4 regions of the Shewanella sp. MR-4 genome follow, and region 3 is predicted to be linked to each of the others. Evidence: predicted binding sites of a transcription regulator. Region 3 holds the regulator's gene; each other region holds the start of a gene.
The links. The regulator sigma-54, encoded in region 3, starts transcription at its own class of promoters, with help from an activator protein. The targets are predictions, from matches to a motif close to GTTGGCACGNNNNTNGNNT.
Positions count from the first base shown of each region.

Region 1: flhA (flagellar biosynthesis protein FlhA) is a predicted target of sigma-54. The motif match lies at 1,165-1,183, and genes of this name have one in related genera.
Region 2: SHEWMR4_RS13965 (DUF3192 domain-containing protein) is a predicted target of sigma-54. The motif match lies at 1,122-1,140, and genes of this name have one in related genera.
Region 4: SHEWMR4_RS02865 (TorF family putative porin) is a predicted target of sigma-54. The motif match lies at 1,090-1,108, and genes of this name have one in related genera.

Region 1 covers NC_008321.1:1,501,107-1,503,310, reverse strand. Annotated here, with positions in the region: gene flhA (flagellar biosynthesis protein FlhA) at 1-1,128, opposite strand, end outside; gene flhB (flagellar biosynthesis protein FlhB) at 1,247-2,204, opposite strand, start outside.
Region 2 covers NC_008321.1:3,162,423-3,164,626, reverse strand. Annotated here, with positions in the region: gene SHEWMR4_RS13975 (Zn-ribbon-containing protein) at 1-649, opposite strand, end outside; gene SHEWMR4_RS13970 (hypothetical protein) at 649-1,032, opposite strand; gene SHEWMR4_RS13965 (DUF3192 domain-containing protein) at 1,180-1,578, shown strand; gene SHEWMR4_RS13960 (DUF2789 domain-containing protein) at 1,627-1,860, opposite strand; gene SHEWMR4_RS13955 (GNAT family N-acetyltransferase) at 2,005-2,204, shown strand, end outside.
Region 3 covers NC_008321.1:781,358-783,561, reverse strand. Annotated here, with positions in the region: gene lptB (LPS export ABC transporter ATP-binding protein) at 1-253, shown strand, start outside; gene SHEWMR4_RS03515 (RNA polymerase factor sigma-54) at 360-1,835, shown strand; gene hpf (ribosome hibernation promoting factor) at 1,864-2,151, shown strand; gene ptsN (PTS IIA-like nitrogen regulatory protein PtsN) at 2,154-2,204, shown strand, end outside.
Region 4 covers NC_008321.1:632,273-634,476, forward strand. Annotated here, with positions in the region: gene rimK (30S ribosomal protein S6--L-glutamate ligase) at 1-261, shown strand, start outside; gene SHEWMR4_RS02865 (TorF family putative porin) at 305-997, opposite strand; gene SHEWMR4_RS02870 (HU family DNA-binding protein) at 1,288-1,560, opposite strand; gene SHEWMR4_RS02875 (response regulator) at 1,707-2,204, opposite strand, start outside.

The DNA of each region.
Region 1 (2,204 bases), 720 kb from region 3:
GATCAAACGATAACCCACTTCCAGACCGATAGTGTCAACATGGTGTACATCGTCCCAGCTAAGTTCTTTAGGTTCTCTTTCGGCTCTTTCCGCTGGGCCCGTTTTGACTTGCTCAAGGGCTTTGGCACGTTTGGCTTCATTACGTTTAAATATAAAGTAAGCGGCACCACCTGTGATCACGGCAAAGCTTAAAAACGCCATGTGTGGCATGCCTGGCACAATACCCATGACAAAGAGTACGCCGGCCGCAATACTGAGTGACTTGTGACTGTCAAACATCTGACTAATCAGCATCTGGCCCATATCGCCAGATTCATTTTGACGGGTCACCATCAACGCCGCGGCGATTGACAGTAATAGACCAGGAATTTGTGCGACGAGACCGTCACCAATGGTTAACAGGGTATAAATTTCAACAGCTTGGGAGAATGTCAAACCGTGTTGCACAATCCCGATAATAAACCCACCGAGAATGTTGATAACCAAAATCATGATACCGGCAATCGCATCGCCCTTCACAAACTTAGATGCACCGTCCATTGCGCCATAGAAGTCGGCTTCGCGGGTCACCTCGGCGCGTCTGGTTCTGGCTTGATCCTGATTAATAATACCTGCGTTCAAGTCGGCATCGATGGCCATTTGCTTACCGGGCATCGCATCTAAGGTAAAGCGAGCACTCACCTCGGCAATACGGCCAGCACCTTTAGTCACAACGGCAAAGTTGATAATGATCAAGATGATAAATACGACCAAACCCACTGCATAGTTACCGCCAATCACCACTGAGCCGAAGGCCTCAATCACCTTACCGGCGGCGTCACCACCATTATGGCCTTCGAGTAATACTACACGGGTCGATGCCACGTTAAGCGCGAGTCGCAGCAGTGTCGCGACTAATAAAACGGTTGGGAAAGCAGCAAAATCTAAAGGTCTGTCGGTATAAATCGCGACAAGAAGAACAATCAAAGCCAAGGCAATGTTAAAAGAGAATAAAACGTCGAGTAGAAACGGCGGGATAGGCAATACAATCATAGCCAATGCCGCAAGCACTAGCATTGGCGTACCTATGCCCTTGAAAGAGCTCAGTTTCAACTGTTTTACTTGGCCTAGGGAGGCTTTAACATCCATTCACAGATACCTAAACTTTGACGTATAACAGCCTGGAAGCAAAAAGCGCGCCAACCGCTAACAGTTCAAGTTATGGTTTTATCTCTGTGAACTATCTCTTCGTTAACTTAACACTCAACTAGTGCTTCAGCTCGTCAGGGATGGGTTGATTAGCAGGGATTGGAATAGGTTTACGGCCACGACCTTTTTGGTACTGGCGTAACTGGAACACATAAGCCAGCACCTGTGCCACCGCGGTAAATAGGCCCTCAGGGATCTGCTGCTCAAGCTTAGTGGTGTGATAAATTGCCCGCGCCAGCGGTGGTGCAGAGACAATCGCAATGTTATGTGCCCTTGCCACTTCGCGGATTTTAAACGCGACTTCATCAACACCTTTAGCGATAACAAAAGGCGCTGCAGAGCGCTTCACATCGTATTTAATAGCCACCGCATAATGCTCAGGGTTCACCACAATCACATCCGCATTGGGCACTTCGGCCATCATGCGTCGCTGCGCTAACTCACGCTGCATTTGGCGTACTCGCCCTTTGACCTCAGGTTTACCTTCGGTGTCTTTATACTCGTCTTTCACTTCCTGCTTAGTCATTTTCAGCTGTTTGTTGTGGTTCCAGATCTGAAACGGCACATCGATCACCACAATGACTAAGACGGAGGAGCAAAGCAGAATAAACATCCACACTAACAAATCCAGCGCATGATGGACGTTACCGGGAAGATGATCGGCTGACAGGAGTAGAATATCGTTAAAATAATGACTGAGTAGTAAATAAGCCGCGATTGCTACCACAGAAAACTTAGCAATCCCTTTGGTTAATTCAACCAAGGCCTGCACACCAAACATCCGCTTAAAGCCAGCAATCGGGCTCATTTTACTGGCTTTAGGCATCATGGCTTGGGTGGAGAAGTTCATCCCGCCAAGGGATACGTTACCGATAAATGCCACCACCACAATCAGTAACATAATCTTAAGTAACGGCCAGCCAATCTCGCTTCCCACGACGCCCCATACATTAAACATCTGGTTCGTATCGAAAATCGCAGCGCGATCCATGGTGAAGACGCGTTCAAACACATTG
Region 2 (2,204 bases), 2.3 Mb from region 3:
ACTCGGATTGCAGATCCTGTCCCCCAACGCGATACAAATAATAGTAAGTAGGGATTTTGGTCAGGTATTCGATTCGGCCGCGTAAATCCCAACCTCTCCTAAATAAATCACTGTTTGGGCTGGATAATTCTTCCAGCGCGGCAAATTCTGCCTTAGTGGCGGCCGCCATTTGTAACTCATCACAGGCTTGCCACTCGGTTTGCCAGCGGATAACCCGTTTATGATCACCATTAAAGGTGGCTGGGATTTGGTACAGCGGAATGGGCAATAGGTTATCGCCACTTCGCAGGGGCGAGCACATATGCACATAGCTAGTGTAGAGCAGCTGCCAGCTGGGGGGCTCAGTATTACTCACCTCAGAATTAATATCCTGACCGATAAATTTTTCGCGTGGCGCCAGTAGCTTAGCCTCGGTTAATTCCGCCAGCGCTTTTTTCACCCAAGGGCTGTGATAACGATGATTCAAACTGTTTTTTTCAGGCGTGAGTAGGCGTACTCGAAATTCGCCCTCATTAAAGGCCACGGCAAATTCGCGGCCGAGGATTTGGCCATTAGCGCGGTAGGCTTCGAGTAATTGATTGATGGCACGTTCTGCCGCACTGATGGTGGTATCGGCAAAGCATTCAAAGCGCAATTCGGTGACAAACATTAAGCGGATTTTCCTTGGGATTCGAGTTGACCGACACGTTGTTTCAGCTCGATAAGTTCATTTTTGAGTTGCATGATCTCGTTGTTTTTTAACGCGAGGGCTTGCTCAATGCCCTGTTGTAACTGGGCTAACTGTTGCGCCAGTGTGGCGACTGTGAGTGGCGAAGCTTCGGCGGTATGTGTCTCTTCAACCACGGGCTGTGATTGGGCCGCTAAACGCTCACGCTCGGCTTTGGGTATCGATTTAAACTGCTGTAATCCTTGGATTAACAGCGGCATGGGGATTTTGTTACCGACGCGGCTTTTTATCAGGGCAAGGCTTGGGGTTTTACCACTGGCCTCGAGTGCGCACGCTGCTGCTAACACTTGGTCAATCGGACTCATAATAAGTGAAATTCCTTAATCTATATCGTGTTTTTCACTAACTTACTGTGATGTGGTTATTTTAGTTCTTATAAATCAATGTATTGCCGTTTGGCATTGATTTTGCTTTTAAAGCATTTTTATAACAAGTACACAGGAAGTCATAATATGAACGCAAATATTAATCGCAAACTCATCGCGGTCACGTTTTTAGGGTTAGCAAGCTTAGGTCTTAGCGGTTGTGTGGTCAATGTCGGCGACAGTGAATCTAAGTGGGATAGCAACGAATCTTGGGAAAAAACACAGGACAAAAACCGCAATAATCTGACTAAGCTCAGCCTTGGCATGAGTAAAGACCAAGTGATGACCCTGATGGGCGCCTCGGACTTCAGCGAATCTTATCTGCAGCAGAAAGATGGCCAAGCCGATAAAGAAGTGTTGGTACTCTTTTATCGCACCCAGCATACCCATAGCGATGGCAAAACCACTAAGGACGAATGCACGCCAATCGTCTTAAGTAATAGTGTGCTAGTCGGTTGGGGTGACACCGCCTACAGCAAGATTTAACGACTCAACGCAACTCGTCATAAGTGATTCAGTGTCAGCCCTAAGCCATTAGGGCTTTCTTAATTGCACATCGAGCTGCTCGATAAGTTCGGTCCATTGGGCATCGGCTTCTAATGCCTCGGTCAGAAAACTCTTTTGTGCCTGCGTCCAAAATGGCGCTTCGGTTAAGTGTGTCTCAGGGGGAAGTTGATGGGTCGCAATAAACTGCCCTATGGCTTGAGCTTGATTGGCTAATCCCAACTGTTCAAATAGGTGACTCAAATCGACTGGCGTTGTATCCATGCTCGCATCCTCTGTGTGTGCCTTTATTTAGGGTATGCAACTCACTGAAAAATGCAATCTATGATTAAAATTTGCACTTTTTTGTTTCCTTGATACAGTGATAATTACTCCTAAGAGTGTGATCTAAATCAAGGAATTCTAATAATGGACAATAATACCTTGGATGAGTGCCGTGCAGTTTATCTCACCGCTGAAGATTTACGCCTCGCCGCTTCGATTCTCTACAACGCCTATCATGACGACCCTTTCTTTGTGGATGCTTTATCCACTTCAGACAAATTCGCCTACGAACAAAAATTACGTGCCGCAATCCGTGAAGAGTTGAATGCGCTCTGGCAGGAGAA
Region 3 (2,204 bases):
TATTCTGCTCGATGAACCCTTCGCAGGTGTCGACCCGATTTCGGTTATCGACATCAAGAAAATCATCGAACAACTCAAGAGCCGAGGCCTTGGGGTACTGATCACAGACCACAATGTGCGCGAGACCTTAGACGTCTGTGAACATGCCTACATTGTCAGTCACGGTAATCTGATAGCCGAAGGAACTCCCGCAGAGATCTTAGACAATCAGCAAGTTAGGGCTGTGTACTTAGGTGAACAATTCAGGCTATAGTTACTTAAACAGAGCCAATTAGCCTTGAATTTTGGCTTAATAAGCGCCATCAATATGATAACAAGCGGCCTAAATTCACAATAATAACGTAGGGATCAGCGGTAACATGAAAGCGTCACTCCAGCTCAAACTGGGTCAACAGTTAACCATGACGCCACAACTTCAACAGGCCATTCGTCTGTTGCAATTGTCGTCATTGGAACTGCAGCAAGAGATCCAGCAAGCCTTAGACTCTAATCCTCTTCTCGAGCTGGAAGAGGAGCAATTTGACGCGCCTACCGAACGTAAGCAAGATATCGCCGATACCGACTTTAGCGAAACGACGGCTCAGCCACAGGAACAAGACAATTCCACCGTGGATATTGCCGAGTCGTTGACCAAAGAATCCCTGCCCGAAGAACTGCCCATGGACACCACTTGGGATGAAGTCTTTACCGCATCGCCAAACTCAGGTTCTGGTGCTAGCCGTGAAGATGATATGCCCTTTCAAGGGGAAACCAGTGAAGGCCTGTACGAACATTTAGAATGGCAGAAAAACCTTACGCCCTTCTCTGAAACCGATTTAGCCATCGCCACCGCAATTATTGATGCCATCGACGATCAGGGATATCTCACTCAAAGTACTGAAGATATCCTCGAGGCCATGGGCAATCCAGAGATAGAACTGGATGAAGTCGAAGCCGTGCTCAAGCGTATTCAACACTTCGACCCCGTTGGTGTCGCGGCAAAGGATTTAAGCGAATGTCTGCTTATCCAACTCTCCCATTTTTCGCCGGACACCCCACACCTCGAAAACGCCCGCATGCTGATCAAAGATCATTTAGATCTGATCGCTGCCCGCGACTTTAGATTATTAATGCGTAAGACCAAACTCAAAGAGGACGACTTAAGGGACAGCATAGCGCTGATCCAAACCTTAAACCCTCGCCCCGGTTTACTCATCACCCCTGTCGATGAAGAATATGTGATCCCCGATGTATCGGTATCGAAGAAAAACGGCCGTTGGGTGGTCGAATTAAACCCTGACTGCATGCCAAAAATCAATGTTAATCAGCAATATGCAGCCATGGCGCGCAGCACCAAAAGTCAGGCCGATAGCCAATTTATTCGCGGCCATCTGCAAGAGGCTAAATGGTTTATCAAAAGTCTTGAAAGCCGCAACGAAACACTGCTCAAGGTGGCAAACTGCATAGTGCAATATCAACAGGGTTTCTTCGAATACGGTGAAGAAGCCATGAAACCTATGGTCCTGAACGATATCGCCGAGGCGGTCGAGATGCATGAATCCACCATTTCACGGGTGACGACGCAAAAGTACATGCATACCCCAAAGGGACTTTTTGAACTAAAATATTTCTTCTCAAGCCACGTCGGGACTGATGATGGCGGTGAGTGCTCATCCACGGCAATCAGAGCCTTCATTAAGAAACTGGTTGCAGCGGAAAACCAGAAAAAACCATTAAGCGACAGCAAGATGGCGCAACTTCTGGCAGAACAGGGAATTAACGTTGCGCGCAGAACCATTGCGAAGTACCGAGAAGCGATGCTTATTCCCCCTTCCAATCAGCGTAAAAGTTTATAGCCTACAGTGGAAATCGGAGGACGTTTATATGCAAATAAACCTGAGTGGACACCATATCGAGATTACCGAATCGTTACGGGCATATGTTGAGGAAAAGTTTTCAAAACTTGAACGTCATTTCGAACAGATCAATAATGTGCACGTTGTGCTCAATGTTGAGAAAATGCAACAAATTGCCGAAGCGAGAATCAACCTCACCGGTGGTGAAGTCTTCGCGACTTCAGAGCATGCAGATATGTATGCTGCCATAGACGTCCTGATTGACAAGCTTGATCGTCAGGTTATTAAACACAAAGAGAAGTTAACAAAACACTAGCAATGGAACTTCGTACCATACTGCGGCCGGAGTGCACAACCTGCGCCACTCCG
Region 4 (2,204 bases), 150 kb from region 3:
TTAGGCGGCTGCGGCGAGAAAGTAAAAATTACGCCCGAAGAGCGCAAGATGGCGGTTGCCGCTGTGAAAGCCATGGGATTAGTGGTCGCGGGGGTCGATATTTTACGATCGAATCGCGGCCCCTTGATCCTAGAGGTGAACTCGGCGCCCGGTATTGAAGGCATTGAGCAGACCACGGGGATTTCGGTGACTGAGCCTATCGTGGAATATATTGAGAAGATGGTATTAGCGCGTAAATCGAATCGCGCCGTGATAGCCTAACAAAAACGCCGCGATTATCGCGGCGTTTTTTTTGCGTTTAATTTTATAAATCAAAGCTGTAGGAATAGCCTAAAACAACCTTGGCATCATCACCCTGCAGATCGGTATCCGACACCATAAATGAGACTGTGCCCATGCTGGTATCGGCACTGAGTGTGACGTTGTAATCTGCGTAGTTATCCTCATCGAACCAAGATTCGACTACATCGCCGCTGGAATAACCGTAGTGCAATGACAGGCTCAGCTTATCCGTCAGTGGGAAAGACGCAGTGGCCGCAAGATAACTCATATCTTTGTTATCTAATGGCTCGGCCGCGACATCATCACCGGCGTTGATCACGTGGGAATAACTGAGTTCAAACCATTTCCAGGTGATGGCACCGTGCAGTTCACCAAAATCGATGCTGCCTTCGGCATCGGGGTAAGCGTAGTAGAGGTAGCCAATATCGTAGCTGAGGTCTTCGGTGATGTTGCCGCCGTAGCCTGCGTAGAGATCCAACTCATAGCTGGTATCGTCGCCAAAGTCGACATTTGAGGCCCAAGTGCCGGCATAGAATCCGGAGTCATGGCTATAGTCAATGCCTCCTTGGATAGCGACCGCATCGTTGGTTTGAGTTACCCCGCGCCATAGATAGTTTGAGGTGCCGCCAATATTGCCGGACACCGCCGCAAAGGCGTTGGTCGTTAATAACAATCCCGTCGATAATGCCAAAACGCTGTACAGTGATTTTCTCATTCTCATCCCCTCGATTGACTTATTTATCGATTCACTCATGTCACCATAGAGTGGGTGACATTGGTGCATCATGGTTTTTTCTGATAAGGGAATTGCTAATCACATGCCATTATTTGAACATCTTTAAAAACAATTGGTTGCATAATTGATGTTAATTAAATGTTTTAAAATGCTCAAAAATGGAGCGGTGGACGCACTGTGTTTGTGCAAAAAATCATCTTTCATGCTTTCGTGAGGGCAAAAAAAACGCCTCACAGAGGAGGCGTTTTATAAAATCAATGTCGAGCGAATTAGTTCACACTATCACGCAAGGTTTTACCCGCTTTAAACTTAGGCACAGTGGCTTCAGCGATCTGAATTTCTTTACCTGTCTGTGGGTTACGGCCAGTACGAGCTGCGCGAGTGGAGGTTTCAAAAGAGCCAAATCCAACGATAGAGATCTTGTCACCGTTTTTCATTGATTCAGTAATAGCTGCTTCGAAAGATTTCAATGCACGTGCTGCTTCAGCTTTAGTGATATCGGCATTTTCTGCAATCTTGGCAATAAGTTCAGTTTTGTTCATCTTTATTGTCTCTTCTTTCCGTAGATTTATTAAGTCAGCGTGCCTAACATGCCACAAGGTTTAGCCATTGGAAAGCCCTTTGCTACGGGCTTGTGTCCTATAAGTAACAAAAATGCAGAATATTTACCCCATTCGTGACTTAGGTTTTATTCTTCGAGCAGTTGATATAAGAGCTGCTTTACCAATTTGGGTTCGAAGGGTTTATCGCACAGGGCATTGACTCCCGCCTGAGAGACATTGCTCAGGTGAGCATCATTCGCTTCCGAAGACACCATGAGGATAGGCACATGGGATTGCTGGCTTTCATTACGGATAAATTGAGTGAGTGCTAGGCCATCAACACTGGGCATATTGTAATCGGTAATGATCAGGTCAAACATATTATTACGCATTAACTCAATGGCTTGAGCGCCATCTTCCGCTTCGGTGATCTGCTTGATCCCAAGGTTGCCAATGGTACGTTTAATCACATTGCGCGCCATGCGGCTGTCATCGACCACGAGCACTCGCACGTCATGCACATCGAAGTGACTTAGGTCGAGTTCATCGTGGCTGAGCAAATCGATGGTCGCATTTAGCGCCTTGCCTAAGTGTTCGGCATTAAAAGGTTTTGGCAGAATCGCGACCACGCCAGACTGGCGGAA